2 regions of the Duganella rhizosphaerae genome follow, and region 2 is predicted to be linked to the other one. Evidence: predicted binding sites of a transcription regulator. Region 2 holds the regulator's gene; the other holds the start of a gene.

Region 1 (7,650 bases), on a different contig from region 2:
CCAAAGTGGCGAACGGCAGCCTGGGTATTCGCATTAACCAGCTGACCGGTTCCGCCATCACCGTGCGTGATGGTGCGGTGTTCATGGTGCCCGGTGTGCATGTGCTGCGCCAGGTGTCGCTGCGCGACCAGGTGTACCGCCCGGCCGGCAACGACAATGCGCCGTTCCAGTCCGTCGAGGGTCTGGCGCTGGGCGTGGACATGTCGGTGCGCTACGCGTTGGATGTGAACCGTGTGGCTGCCATGGCGCAGTCGCTGCCGCCGGATATCAATGGCTCCATCGTCGAGCCGGCGGTGCAGGGCGTGATTTACAAGGTGTTCACCCGTTACACAGTGCGCGAGATCTTCTCGACCAAGCGCGCCGAGATCCAGCAGGCGATCGAGGCGGAGCTCAAGCCCAAGCTGGCGGCTGACGGCATCACGCTGCGTGGCATCACCATCGGCAAGATCACGCTGCCGGAAGAGTATCAGGCCGGTATGGAAAAGCTGCTGGCCGAAGAACTGGAAACGGAGAAGATGCGCTACACGCTGGAGCTGAAGGAGAAGCAGGTCAAGCAGACCGCGCTTGAAGCCGATGCGGACAAGATCCGCCGCGAAAAGGCTGCCGAAGCGGCCGGTAACGAACAGATCATCGCGGCCAGGGCGCAGGAGCAGGCGATGGCGCATGTGCTGCCGTTCAAGCAGAAGCAGATCGAGCAACGCAAGCTGGAAGCCGAGGCCGAGAAAATGGCGCGCATCAAAACCTCGGAGGGTAATGCGCAAGCGCGCGTCATCGAAGCCGCCGGCGAAGCGGATTCGCGCCGCAAACTGGCGGACGCGGAAGCCTATCGCCAGGAGCTGGTCGGCAAGGTGGCCGCAGCGCAGATGGAGCGCGAGGGTGAGCTGATTACCCGCAATCCGCTGCTGATCCAGAAGACGATGGCGGACAAATTGTCGGACAAGGTGTCGGTCATCATCGCGCCGTCGCCGACGGATGGCGGGTTTATCGGCTCGGCGCTGTTGGGCAGCCAGCATGGCAAGCAGCCGCGCTTGGCGACGGTCAGCGCTGAAGCCGCGGACAACGCCAAGGAAGGACAATAATCATGTCGATGATTGCAGCCGCCGCCGTGTTGGCGATCGTAACGCAGGACCAGGCCGCGTTGCGCGCCGCACCCAAGGACTCCGCGCAGCAGCAGGCCGTCCTGTGGCAGGGCGACAGCCTGGAAATACGCGGCGAGAAGCAGGACTTCCTGCAAGTCTACGACTACCGCCGCGAGCGTGGAGGTTACATACGCACTTCGCAGGTGCGCAGGGTTTCGCTGGCGCCGGCCGACGCGCCGGAGCTGTTGTCGGTGGTGCGCTTCCTGCGCGATACGCCGGGCGCGGAGTCGCTGGGAATTAGCTATGCAGCAGCCTACTTGAAGGCAGCGCCGGCATCTGCGATTACAGCGGAGCCGTTCGACGCGCTGGGTACGATGGCCGAGCGGCTGGCGCGGCGTGCCTCTTCAAAACAGAGCAAGCAAGGCGATATCACGATCGCAGCGCATCTGGAAGCCGTAGCCCACTACGGCGTTGGTATCCGCAGCTTTGAGCGCGAAGGACGCATGCAGCTGTGCTACGACGGCGAAGCCTTCAGGCGCGTGCTGGCAATGCTGTCGGAGCCGCGGCAGCGCGCGACGGCGGTGTTGGGACTGACGCGGCAGGAGTGTGTGGACCCGACGCTACGGCCCGGCGCGCGCGTGGCGCTGGACGACTGGCGTGCCGAGATACTGGACCGTGTCGACATGAAGGACCTGCCGCCGCATGTACGCAATCGCGTCCACATGCGGCGCGCGTCGGTGTGGTCGTCGGTGGCGTTTGCGCGGGCGCGCAAGGGCGAGCAGGCATCGCCGTCCGCCCAGCGTGCACTGGATGAATTGGGAATGGTGGAACCGGCGGAGCTGACCGAGGACGATGCCGCCGCCTTTGCCGAAGCGGGAGTGCGCGCGGGCAGTGTGCGCTGGGCGGCGGAAGGCGTTGCGCTGCTTTCGCCGGCGCCGCAGGGCGGCGGCTTGCGTGTGCTGGCGACGGCCGGGCAGCCTGGAGAAACCTGTGTCACGCTGGTCGACGCCAAACACGATCAACAGCATGCACTGGCACGCCGTTGCAGCTACGGCGTCGTTTGGTCGGCGTCGGCACGGGTCAATACGCCGGGCACGGCGCTGTCGCTGGCAGTGCAACCGATGGATGGCTGGCGCGAGATGTGGGTGTTCCACCAGACCAGCGAGGGTTGGCTGGTGGATGTGTTGCCGCCGGCTGCCGCAGATCCCGATATCGGCTATGCCGAATTTGCCGGCTGGGTGCCTGGCTCGCCGAACATGCTGGTGGTGCGGGAAGCCCGTGTGGAAGGCAAGTTCAAACGCAGTTTTGAACTGGTGGAGATCAACACCCTGGCGACGCTGAAGACCGCCGACAAGCCGTCGTCGCTCAGTATGTTCTATCGCTGGCAGGACCCTGCCTGGAAACGCCAGACTGTCAGCTTGCGTTGAACATCGGCGGTGTGACAGCTGTGCCAAATTGGAGCAGGTGTGCGATGGGTCAAGGCGGAAAATGCGTGGCATGGCATTTGCTCAATGGCTGTATATCACCCATTAAAACAGCCAGGAGACATCATGCACCATCCATTCCGCATTCTCGCCGCCGTAACCGTAATCGCCGCCGCAGCGACGACATCCCTTTATGCCACCGCCCACGGCAACGTCGTGCCACAGGCAGTGGACACCACCGGCCTGACGCCGCTCGGCGAAAAATGGCTGGACCAGAATCCTTATCGCGGCAACAAGCTTGCATTAAAAATCGGCTCGTCCGCCTACAACCAGAACTGCGCCCGCTGCCACGGTCTGGAAGCGGTCACCGGCGGCATCGCCCCTGATCTGCGCCAGCTTGATCGCGATTGCACCGACGTCAAGAACGAGACCAAGAAGAAGGCCTGCTACAAGGAGACTGATAACTACTTCCTGACTTCGATCCGGCACGGCAAGGTGCGTAACGGCGCCGTCTACATGCCACCGTTTGAGGGAGTGTTTAACCAGGAAGCCATGTGGGCCATCAAGACCTACCTCGAAGTCCGTCGCGACGCCGCCAACTGATCGGGGAGCTGACCATGTTGAATTTTCGTTTGCGCGTAAGCGCGTTGATTGCATCCGCCGCCGCGCTGCTGGGCACCGCGTCGCTCGCGCATGCGGACTGGGAAAAGATCCGTTCATCCGGTTCGCTCAAGGTGGCGGTGTATGAGCAGTTTGCGCCATTCTCGGAGCGGGGCGCAGGCATCGATGTGGATGTGGCGCAGGCGCTGGCCACCAAGCTAGGCCTGAAACTGAGCCTGCTTCCTTTTCCCGCCGGCGAAAACCTCGGGGACGATCTGCGCAACATGGTCTGGAAGGGGCACTACCTGGGCTACGGTCCGGCGGACATTTTACTGCACGTGCCGGTGGAACCCCAACTGATGAACGAGAACGGCAAGGTCACCATCTTCGCGCCCTACCATGTCGAGACGGTGCGGCTGGTACGCAGTGTGCGCAGCATGCCGGCTTTCGATGGCATCGACGCGCTGAGCGGCAAGACCATCGGCGTCGAGAAGGTCTCCATCGCGGCGATGGTGCTGCTGGGCGAAGGCAACGGACGCTTCCGCGACAAGGTGAGGATTTTCGACACCGCCGCGCAGGCACTGGAACAGCTCAAGGCGGGCCAGCTCGATGCCGTGCTGGCCAACCGCTCGGAGATCGATGCGGTGTTCCGGGACGATCCCGCCTTTCCGCTGAACGAAGTGGCGTTCCAGCGCCTGCCGCGCGCAGGATGGGCTGTGGGCATGGCGGTGCGCAAGGACGACCGGGATATGGCGCGTTTGCTCCAGGCGGCCGTCAATGAAATGAAAGCCACCGGCGAACTACAAGCCATCTTCGCCCGGTACGGTGTGCACGAGCAGACGCCGTGAAGCGCGGCTATGCGGCGGCGGGCGGCATGCTGCTGGCGTGCGGTGCGGCGGCCGCCGACGGCGTCGTTGCAGTGTATCCGGCTACCGCGATGCTGTCGGTGGATATCGTCGGCGTTGCGCCTTTGCCCGGACTGGGCGTGGACCGCAATCAGCTGCCCTACCAGGTGCAAACGGCGAACGCGGTCGCGGCGGGTGCCGCTGCCGGCCAAAACCTCAGCGAGTTCATGGCGCGCAACCTGACCGGCGTGAATGTCAACGAGGTATCCGGGAGCCCGTTCCAGAACGACATCACCTATCGCGGCTTTCGCGCCTCGCCGGTGCTGGGAACGTCGCAGGGCATTTCCGTCTACCTTGACGGGGTGCGCGTGAACGAACCATTCGGCGATGTGGTCAACTGGGACATGCTGCCCGAGGCGGCGATCGGCAACGTGATGCTTGCGCCGGGATCGAATCCGTTGTACGGCCTTAACACGCTGGGCGGCGCGCTGGTATTGAACACCAAGTCCGGGAAAACCCATCCGGGCGCCGATCTTGGCGTATCGGCCACCAGCAATAGCCAACGTCGCGCCGACCTGGCCTATGGCTATGACAGCGGCGAACGCTGGAACGTTTTCATCGCAGGTACAGCCTTCAGCGACAAAGGCTGGCGCGATAATTCGGATGGGCGATTGGCCAATGCCTACGTCAAGTTAGCCGGCGTCACCGGCGACAACGAATGGAGCGTCGCGCTGCTGGCCGGACATAGTCGTCTGGTGGGTAATGGCCTGCTGCCCGATGACTTGTATGAACAAGACCGCCGCGCCGTCTACACGTCACCCGACGAGACGCGCAACCGCCTGCGCCAAATCGTTTTCAGCATGACGCATCGTTTTGACGATTTTACGGAACTGAGCACCGCCGTGTATGCGCGTAATAGCCGTCGCAGCACCGTCAACGGCGACATCAACGACGCTTATGCCGAAGGCGAGAGTCCACAACCGGCTGTCTACAACACGACCGAGACGCGTCAGCGCAGCCAGGGATTCAGCGCCAATTTCAGCAAGGAGCGGGGGCGGCATCAACTATCGGCGGGACTGGCGTTCGACCGCGCCAGCGTGGGCTTTGAACAGTATGGGCAGGTGGCCGGCTTTGCCTCGGACCGTTCGATCGTGCTGGACACGAACTCGGAGCGCGAGGCCGGATCATCGGTGAGCGGTAACGCACGGGCGACGGCGCTGTATGCAGCCGATACCTGGGCCGTGCAGACAAATACCTGGCTGACCATGTCCGCTCGCTACAGCCTCGCCAAGGTAGGCAACCAGCTGCGCCGCGACGATCAGCCGCAGCCTGCCGAGGCATTCAGCTATCGCACGCTCAATCCCGCCATTGGCGTGGCGCACCGCTTGAGCGGCGGCTGGACGCTCTTTGCCAATCTGTCGCAGAGCAACCGGGTGCCGACCGTGATCGAATTAGGTTGCGCCGATCCCGAGCAGCCATGCCGCCTGCCGGTCGGGCTGCAATCGGACCCTTACCTGAAACAGGTCGTATCCCGCACGGCTGAAGCAGGCGCGCGCTGGAAGGGCGAACGTGGCACGGCGGCGGTGTCGCTGTATCGCACGGTCAATCGCGACGATATTCTGTTTCGCAGCGCCGGCATCGCGCAACAAGGCTACTTCGCCAATTTCGACCGCACGCGCCATCAAGGCGCGGACCTGAGCGCAGCCTACCGGTTCGGCGACTGGTCGGCACGCTTGAACTACAGCTATCTGGACGCTGTCTATGATGTGGAAGGCGATCTATTCACTGGTACGCGCAATGTCCATGTGATGCCGGGCACTCGCTTGGCGGGACTGCCACGCAATACGCTGAAACTGGATTTGGACTGGAGCGCGGCGCGGCACCTGTCCGTCGGTGTCGACCTGACGGCTTTGTCCGACATGGCTGCTCAGGGAAACGAGGACGGCAAGGCTGCACCGCCATCTGCTGACTGGCGCGTTCGCGGCTACTCCTTGGTGGGCCTGCATGCCAGCTACCGTCCGGATACGAAATGGGAATGGCATGTTCGCGTGAATAATGCGTTCAATCGCCGCTATGAGAGCTACGGTGCGGTGGCGGTCGACATGTTCCCTCATGGCGCCTTGGTGCAGCAGGGCGCAGACGCTGCGCAATCTCGTTTCGTTGCACCCGGCGCGCCACGTTCGGTGGCGGCCGGACTGCACTACCGCTTTTAGAACTGGTACTGGGCGCTGGCGCCAATGAGCCAGTTGCGCCCAGGCGCCGCTTCGTAATAGCGTTTGTTGGTATCGCCAACGATCAGCGAACCGACATATTGCTTGTCCAGCAGGTTATTCAAGCGCACGAACTGTTTGAGACGCCAGCCGCGCCACTGCTGGCTGGCGTTGACGCGTGCATTGAGTACGCCATAGCCCGGCGCCGCCTTGTCGGCATTGGCGTCCTCCGCATAGATATTGCTGCTGGCGACAGCTTCCAGCGCCGCGCCGAAGCGGTTGTCACTGTCCTTCCACGCCAGCTCGCCGTAGGCATTGGCATTCGGGACGCCCGGCATCCGGCTGCCTTCCGCGACCGCGCCGAAGCCGCGATCGTAGACGGCGCGCAAACTGGTCAATGCCGCGCGCGCGCTCAGGCCATGGCTCCACGCGGTGTCGAACGACAGTTCCATCCCCTGGCGTAGCGTGCTGCCGGCATTGCGATAGCTGGTGCGGCCGCCGGAGCTGCTGTCGACCACCAGTTCGTCGCGCGTGCGGACCTGGAATATGGCGGCGTTGATGTGCGTGGAGTCGCCCAGCCGCGACTTGATACCGGTTTCAAGGTGGGTACTCCGGGACGGCTGCAGACGGAAGTTGAAGCCCGCGCCGGTGCCGGAGTAAAACAGTTCATTGAGTGTCGGCGTTTCGAAGCCGCGCGCGGCGCTGGCGTACACGTTCAGTGCCGGCGAAAGACGATACAGCAGGCCAAGCACCGGCGTGGTGTGGCTGTATTCGAGGCTGCCGCTGTCGTTGCCGTTGCTGAGGAAGCGGTCATCCACTGCGATTTTCACGCTGCTGTGACGCAGGCCTGCGCTCAGAATCCATGCGTCCGACTGCCATTCCGTTTGCGCATACGGATCGAGACTGGTGACCTTGTCGTTCTCGTCGCGGCGCAATGCTCCCTTCACGCCGAATTGGGCGCCGATAAAATTCTCGTAGCCCCGGCGGGTGTCGCTGGATCGGCCATATTCCAATCCGATGGTGGTACTGAGTTTGCCTCCCGCCAGCTCGCCCACGTGCAGCCAGTTCAGGTCCGCGCCGTGGAAGTCGCGGTCGAAATCGACCACGCCGCCGGAATGCGTGGCCGGCGCCTGGAAGGCCTTGGAAAACGCCTGGTACTGGATCACGTCGCGATTGCCGCCGTAGGCTGTCACGCGCAGGCGGTCGTCGCCGAAGTGCTGATCCCAGCTGGCCCCGATCTGCTGGTGGTCGATGCTCTTGCGGGTGTTGTAGCGGTCGGCCAGGGTGCGTCTAGGGTTCAGGGTATCGGTGGTGTCGATCTCGCCGGCGCGCGGGTTGCGCTGGTAGGTGGCCCAGGTTGTGCCCAGTGCGTCCTGGGTATCGTCCTGGCGCAGCGCGTTGGCGACGACGGTCAGGCTGGCGCCGGCCGTTGGCGCCAGCGTCAGCTTGGCGAAAGCCTGGTCGCGGGTGGCTGCGCTGTGGGCGCGGTAGC
Region 2 (7,650 bases):
GGCGCACGCCGAAAAGGCCGACTCCAGCAAGCCGACCCAGATCTCCTTCGATCAGGCCGACGCCGACGACGTCAAGCAGATCAAGACTTTCATCGGCAACGTCGTGCTGACGCGCGGCACGCTGCTGATGAAATCGCCCAAGGCGGTGGTGACCGAAGATCCGCAGGGCTACCAGTACGTGGTGCTGACCGGCGGCGCCGGCGTGCAGGCCACCTTCCGCCAGAAGCTCGACGGCGCCGGCGACCAATGGGTCGAAGGCCAGGCCGACCGTATCGAATACGACAACAAGACCGAGCTGGTCAAGCTGTTCGCCAAGGCCCAGGTCAAGCGCCTGGAAGGCAGCAAGCCGAGCAGCCAGGTCGACAGCGAATTCATTTCCTACGACAGCCGCAAGGAAGTGTTCGAGGTCAAGAACACCCCCACCGGCGACAGCAAGCCGGGCGGCGGACGCGGCACCATGGTGCTGCAGCCGTCGAGCAAGCTGGCGGTGCCGGCCGCAACGCCGGCGCCTGTGCCGACGCCGGGGAAATAAGCATGGAACCTTCCTGCGGTAGCACCCTGATCGTCAAAGGCCTGCAAAAGACTTACGGCAAGCGCCAGGTCGTGCATGACGTGTCCCTGCAAGTCGAATGCGGCGAAGTGGTGGGCCTGCTCGGCCCCAACGGCGCCGGCAAGACCACCTCGTTCTACATGATCGTCGGCCTGGTGCCGTCGGACGCCGGCAGCATCGATATCAGCGGCACCGACATCTCGTCGCTGCCGATCCACCGCCGCGCCTCGCTCGGCTTGTCCTACCTGCCGCAGGAAGCGTCGGTGTTCCGCAAGCTGACGGTGGAAGAAAATATCCGCGCCGTCCTCGAAATCCAGAAAGTGGACGGCAAGCCTTTATCCAAGGCTGCCATTGATGAACGGCTCAATACCCTGCTGGCCGATTTGCAGATCGAAAAGCTGCGCGAGAACCAGGCGCTGTCGCTGTCCGGCGGCGAGCGCCGCCGCGTGGAGATCGCGCGCGCACTGGCGACCAACCCGCGCTTCGTGCTGCTCGACGAACCATTCGCCGGGGTCGACCCGATTGCCGTGATTGAGATCCAGCGCATCGTGCGCTTCCTCAAGGAACGCGGCATCGGCGTCCTCATTACCGATCACAATGTGCGCGAGACGCTGGGCATCTGCGACCGCGCATATATCATCAACCAGGGCACGGTATTGGCTTCAGGCCGGCCAGACGACATCATCGCCAACGAATCGGTGCGTCGCGTGTACCTGGGTGAACACTTCCGTATGTAAAACCCATGAAACAGTCTTTGCAACTGCGCACGTCGCAGCACCTCGCGCTGACACCGCAATTGCAGCAGTCGATCCGGCTGCTGCAACTGTCGACGCTGGAGCTGCACCAGGAACTGGAACAGCTGCTGACCGATAATCCGCTGCTGGAGCGCCTCGACGACCCGCTGGACCGCTCGCTGCGGCTGCTGTCGGACGGCGCCATCAGCCAGCAAGCCCCGGTCGGCGACGCGCCGCCCGAAGGCCCGCCCAACGCGCAAGAGGCGCCGGCCGCCGACGCCGACAACTACGACGGCCCGGCCGCCGACACCGAAAGCACCAGCAGCGACGCCGACGTCGACTGGAGCGACGCCGGCCGCAGCAAGGCGCCCGACGACGAGGACTCGCGTCCGCAACTGGAGGCCAGCCACTGCACGCTGCGCGAGCACCTGATGGAGCAGATGCGGGTCACGGTGCTGGAGATGCGCGACCGCGCGCTGGTCGAGCTGATCATCGACGCGCTGGACGAGAACGGCTACCTCGAAGAATCGCTGGAAGAAATCCTGGCCCGCCTGCCGGAAGAGCTGGAGTTGGAGATCGACGAATTGCAGACCGCCTTGTCGATGCTGCAAAGCTTCGACCCGATGGGCGTCGGCGCGCGCAACGCGTCCGAATGCCTGGCGCTGCAGATCAAGCGCCTGCCGGGCATACCGATGGTGACGCGGCGCATGGCGCTGGCCATCGTTGAAAATCATTTGACCTGGTTTGCCCAGCGCGATTTCAACAAATTGAAGAAGGCGCTGCTGTGCGACGACGAGGATTTGCGCGAAGCACAAACCGTCATCCGCCAGTGCAATCCGCATCCGGGTTCGGCGTTCGCGTCGGACGTGTCGGACTACGTGGTGCCGGACGTGATCGTCAAAAAAGCGCGCAACGGCTGGCAAGTGAGCCTGAACAACGACGTCATGCCGCGCCTGCGCGTGAACGCCATGTACGCCAACCTGCTCAAGCAGGGAAAAGGCGAGGGCGCGATGGGCGCGCAGCTGCAGGAAGCGAAGTGGCTGATCAAGAATATGCGCCAGCGTTTCGACACGATTTTGCGCGTTGCACAAGCGATAGTAGAACGACAAAAGAACTTTTTCTCCCATGGCGCGGTTGCCATGCGCCCCCTTGTGCTTCGCGAAATTGCTGATACACTGGGACTACACGAGAGCACTATTTCTCGTGTAACAACTCAAAAATATATGCTGACCCCGCACGGTATGTTTGAGTTGAAATATTTCTTTGGTAGCCATGTCGCCACCGAAGCGGGGGGGGAAGCAAGTTCGACGGCGATACGCGCACTCATCGTGCAATTGACAGGAGCAGAAGACCCGAAAAATCCTTTATCCGACAGTAAGATTGCGGACATGCTGGGAGAACAAGGCATGGTGATTGCGCGACGCACTGTTGCCAAATATCGCGAAGCGTTGAAGATCCCGCCAGTCAGTCTCCGTAAATCTTTGTAGTTACTTGGTTCCTGCGCGCCCGGCAGTAATGGGCTCCGCACTAACCGTAAGAAGCGACATTATCTTTAGGAGTGTGTATGAATCTCACCATCAGTGGACATCATCTCGAAGTGACCTCGGCCATCCGTGAATACGTGCAGAACAAGCTGGAACGCGTCACCCGCCACTTTGATCAAGTGATTGATATTGCTGTCATCCTGACTGTAGATAACCTCAAAGAGAAAGAGAAACGCCAGAAGGCTGAAATCAACCTGCGCATGTCGGGCAAGACCGTCTACGTGGAAAGCCTGTCGCAGGACCTGTACGCCGCCATCGATACCTTGATCGACAAGCTGGATCGGCAGGTCATGAAATACAAAGCCAAGGTCCAAGAGCACGGCCACGATGCGATCAAGCATCTCCCGGATAGCTACGAACCCGCTGCCGCCGCCCTATAACAACGGCCCCGGCACCATCAAACTAGGGGCGCAGAGGCGCCCTTTTTTGCGCCTAAATGGTTTAGAGTAAACGTTTTCCTAATTCTTCCAATGGGAGTGGCATGAAACGAGCTAAACTATTTACGGCATGGCTGCTGACGCTAGCCTTTTCGGATGCCGTGGCCTCGGCTTGTCCTGCGCCGCCGCCGGCCGTGATCGACATCGACGCCAACAGCTATTACTCGGATGCGCATCACTCCGTCATCGATCCGGTGCTGCGTGCGCGCAATATCGCCAACACCAAGCCGATCGACGACTTCCTGGCCGAGGTGGCGCAGAACGCCAGCCAGGGCAACGCCGCCTGCGCGCTGGGCTGGCTGGAGAGCTGGGCCGGGCAGCGGGCCTTGCTGGGCAAGCTGTCCAGCGAGCAGGCCTGGTACGTGCGCAAGTGGACCCTGGGCGGCATGGCGCTGAGCTACGCCCGCGTCAAGCCGGCCGCCAGCCCGGCGCAGCAGCAGGCTATCGAAACCTGGTTCAAGACACTGGCCGACGCCACCATGGCGCATTCCGACGCGCACAAGGGCGCGCGCAATAACCACTACTACTGGGAGGGCCTGGCGGTGACGGCGGTGGGCGGCGTGACGCATGACGAGCGCTACCTCGCTTGGGGCCGTAAGGTGTTCGAACACGCGATGGGACAGGTGGCGGCGGACGGTTCGCTGCCGGCGGAAATGGAGCGCGCGGCCAAGGCCTTGCACTACCACGTGTTCGCCGCCGTGCCGCTGGTGATGAGCGCGTCCATCCTGGACCTGCACTCCGCCAAGCTGGACCAGTTGATGCGCTTCACGCTGGCCGCCGCGCAAGATCCGTCGGCGATGGAAAAGGCCACCGGCTTTGCGCAGGAACGGGCCAATGCCAGCGAGATGTCGTTCGCCATCCTCTACGCGCGGCACGAGGGCAGGGCGGAGCTGATGCCGGCCAAGGCCAACTTCCAGCCGCGCCTGGGCGGCGACCTCAACCTGGCCAATCCGCTTGAGCATCTGGCGCCCGGCAAGTCGCAGTAGAATAGGGTTTTCTCAACCACCCTATGTCCCTCATGAGCGAATACGTCCACACCAGCGTCAGCAACGGAACCGGCTTCATCACACTGGACCGGCCCAAGGCCCTGAACTCTTTGTCGCTGGCGATGGTGCGCGATATCACGCAGGCGCTGATGGCGTGGCGCGACGACAGCGGCGTGGCCGCCGTCGTCATCCGCAGCAGCAGCGAAAAGGCTTTCTGCGCCGGCGGCGACATCCGCTTCTTCTACGACGCCGGCCGCGCCACGCCGCAGGGCGGCAGCGCGCTGGTGGAGGATTTCTTCACCGAGGAATACGCGCTCAATCACCTGATCCATTTTTATCCGAAGCCCTACGTCGCGCTGATGGACGGCGTGGTCATGGGCGGCGGCATGGGCGTGGCGCAGGGCGGTCCTGATTGCCGCGTGCGCATCGTCACCGAGCGCACCAAGATGGCCATGCCGGAAGTGAACATCGGCCTGTTCCCGGACGTGGGTGGCAGCTATTTCCTGGCGCGCGCGCCGGGCAAGCTGGGCTGCTATCTGGGCGTCACCGGCGTCACCATCGGCGCGGCCGATGCGTTGCATGCGGGCCTGGCCGATCACTTTGTGCCGGGCGGCGAGATGGCGGCACTGTCGGCGCTGCTTGAGGCTACGCCGGGCGCGGAACTGGCCGCCACCATTGCCGCCTTCGCGGCGCCGTTCAAGGCCGCGGCGGGCGACAGCAAGCTGGCGGCCGAGCGCGCCGCCATCGACCGCCACTTCGGCGCCGGCTCGGTGCCCGCCATCATCGCCTCGCTGAAAACCGACGACGGCGCCTTCGCGCAAAAGACGCTGCAGGTGATGGCCACGCGCTCGCCGCTGATGATGTGCGTGACGCACGAGCTGGTGCAGCGCGGCGCCGCATTGGACGTGGCCGCCTGCCTGCGCATGGAGCGCACGCTGGTGCGCCACAACTTCGAAGACGGCGAAGTGATCGAAGGCGTGCGCGCGCTGGTCATCGACAAGGACAACGCGCCGCAATGGAAGCCGGCCTCATTGGACGAAGTCAGCGAGGCCATGGTGCAGCGCTTCTTCCAGCCGGTGTGGCCGGACTACGCCCACCCGCTGCGCCATCTGGACTAAGCGCCGATGGCCGTTGAACTGGACCGACTCGATATCCAGATATTGAACCTGCTGCAGGAGGACGCCACCGTCCCGCTGCGGCGCATCGCCGAGCAGGTGCACGCGTCGGCCGCCACCTGCCAGCGCCGCATCGCGCAGTTGCGCGCCAGCGGCGTGCTGGTCAAGGAGGTGGCGCTGGTGGACCGCGTGCGCGTCGGCCGTCCGCTGACGGCGTTCGTCACGGTGCAGCTGGAGCAGCAGAACACCTCGCTGCTGAAAATGTTCGAATCGCTGATGCGCGAAGAGCCCGACGTCATGGCCTGCTACGAAGTGGCGGGAGAATTCGACTTCATGTTGGTGGTGACGGCGGTGTCGATGGAAGCGTTTCAGGCCTTCACGCGGCGCGTGTTCACGTCGAATAACAACGTCAGCAACTACAAGAGCTTGCTGGCCATGAACTGCGCCAAGTTCGAAACCAAAGTGCCGTTGTGAAGATCGGGTAATTCTTGCATCGGGACGGGCAAGTATGCAATTTTGTCTCACCGCCGCTCAGTATGATGGGCCTTCCAACTTGAGGAGGACCGCATCATGATCGACCATGTTTCCATCGGCACGCGCGCACTGCCGCGCGCCACGGATTTCTACACCGCCTGCTTCGCGCCGCTGGGCTACACCCTGCAGCACAGCGACGCCACCCAGGTGATTTACGGCGCCGACGGCGTCTGGAGTTTTTGCCTCTACCCATCGGCGGCCGACGGCGCGCTGGCAGGCGATCGCACCCATGTGGCCGTCTCCGCGCCCAGCCAGCAGGCGGCCAGGGAGTTCTTCGACGCGGCGATGGGCCAGGGCGCGACCGTGCTGCGCGAGCCCGGTTTGCGGCCGGACATCAACGAGCGCTATTTCGGCACCATGATCAAGGACCCGGACGGCCACACCATCGAAGTGGTGCACTGGAGCCGCTGATCAGGCTTCCGGCGCCGACCAGACCAGGTTCCACAGGTGGCCATCGATATCCTCGAAGCCCTGGTCATACATAAAGCCATGGTCCTCGGGCGGATGCGGTATGCGGCCGCCGGCGGCAAGGGCCTTGGCGATCAGGCTGTCCACTTCTTGCCGGCTTTCGCAACTCAGGCATATGACGAGTTCATTGGCTTCCTTGGCGTTCGCGAGGGGCTTGTCGATCAGGGACTTGAAGAAGGGTTCGGTCGTCAGCATGGCCTGGATGGCGCCGTCGACAATGTTCATGAAGGCCGCGTTCTCGCCGCTGAATCGGGGATCGAAGCTAAAGCCGAGCGCGGCAAAGAAGGCCCTGGATTTGTCCAGGTCCTTCACGGGCAGGTTGAGGATGATCTGTTTGTTCATAGCGTTTCCCTGGTTGAGGTGGAATAGGCAATCGGTGCTTCATCCCTACGACGGGTGACGGCACACAAAATCGACACGCTGGCGAAAAAATTTTTCCTCTAGGCCTGCTCGCGGTGGCGCAGGATGACGCGTTCGGATTGCTGGAAGTAGGCCGCCAGTTGCTCTGCCATGTAGACCGAGCGGTGCTGGCCGCCGGTGCAGCCCACCGCCACCGTCAGGTAGCTGCGGTTGTCGGTCTTGAAGGACGGCAGCCATTTCTCGATGAAGACGCGGATGTCGTTCATCAAGTCCAGCGCGCTCGGCTGGGCGTTGAGGAAGTCGATCACCGGCGCGTCGCGGCCGGTCAGCGGGCGCAGGGTCAGGTCGTAGTAGGGGTTCGGCAGCGCCCGCACGTCGAACACGAAGTCCGCGTCCAGCGGCACGCCCAGCTTGAAGGCGAACGATTCGAAGAACAGGATCAGCGGCGCCCGCTCGATCGCCACCAGGTCCTTGACCCAGGCGCGCAGCTTGTTGGCGCTCAGCTCCGAGGTGTCGATCACATGGCCCAGCTGCTCGATGGCCGACAGCCGTTCGCGCTCTTCCAAGATGCATTCGATCAGCGTGCGGCGCGCCGCCGGGTTCTGGCCCGGCCGCAATTCGTGCGACAACGGATGGCTGCGCCGCGTTTCCGAGAAGCGCGCCACCAGCGAGTGCGTGTTCGCGGTCAGGAACATGACCTTGACGTCGTGCCCTTGCTCGCGCAGGCGTTCGACGGCGGCCGGCAGCGTGGCCAGCGATTCGGCACTGCGCGCGTCGACCGCTACCGCAAGCGCCTGCAGGCCTTCGGCAACCAGCGTGTCCACCAGGCTGGAGAGCAGGGCCGGCGGCAGATTGTCGACGCAATAGTGTCCCGTGTCTTCCAGGACGTTCAGGGCCACGGACTTGCCGGAGCCGGAAATAC

What was found. The regulator sigma-54, encoded in region 2, starts transcription at its own class of promoters, with help from an activator protein. The targets are predictions, from matches to a motif close to TGGCANGNAANCTGCTTT.
Region 1: the regulator sigma-54 is predicted to act here: its motif matches at 2,573-2,590, upstream of pedF (cytochrome c-550 PedF).

The regions. Positions count from the first base shown of each region.
Region 1 covers NZ_BPWK01000027.1:12,400-20,049, reverse strand. The annotation lists gene RUGAMON1_RS31805 (prohibitin family protein) at 1-1,079, shown strand, start outside; gene RUGAMON1_RS31800 (hypothetical protein) at 1,082-2,506, shown strand; gene pedF (cytochrome c-550 PedF) at 2,630-3,106, shown strand; gene RUGAMON1_RS31790 (substrate-binding periplasmic protein) at 3,121-3,951, shown strand; gene RUGAMON1_RS31785 (TonB-dependent receptor) at 3,948-6,161, shown strand; gene RUGAMON1_RS31780 (TonB-dependent receptor family protein) at 6,158-7,650, opposite strand, start outside.
Region 2 covers NZ_BPWK01000016.1:80,827-88,476, reverse strand. The annotation lists gene lptA (lipopolysaccharide transport periplasmic protein LptA) at 1-532, shown strand, start outside; gene lptB (LPS export ABC transporter ATP-binding protein) at 535-1,287, shown strand; gene RUGAMON1_RS26835 (RNA polymerase factor sigma-54) at 1,293-2,771, shown strand; gene hpf (ribosome hibernation-promoting factor, HPF/YfiA family) at 2,849-3,208, shown strand; gene RUGAMON1_RS26825 (alginate lyase family protein) at 3,310-4,251, shown strand; gene RUGAMON1_RS26820 (enoyl-CoA hydratase/isomerase family protein) at 4,284-5,369, shown strand; gene RUGAMON1_RS26815 (Lrp/AsnC family transcriptional regulator) at 5,376-5,840, shown strand; gene RUGAMON1_RS26810 (VOC family protein) at 5,937-6,311, shown strand; gene RUGAMON1_RS26805 (VOC family protein) at 6,312-6,710, opposite strand; gene rapZ (RNase adapter RapZ) at 6,809-7,650, opposite strand, start outside.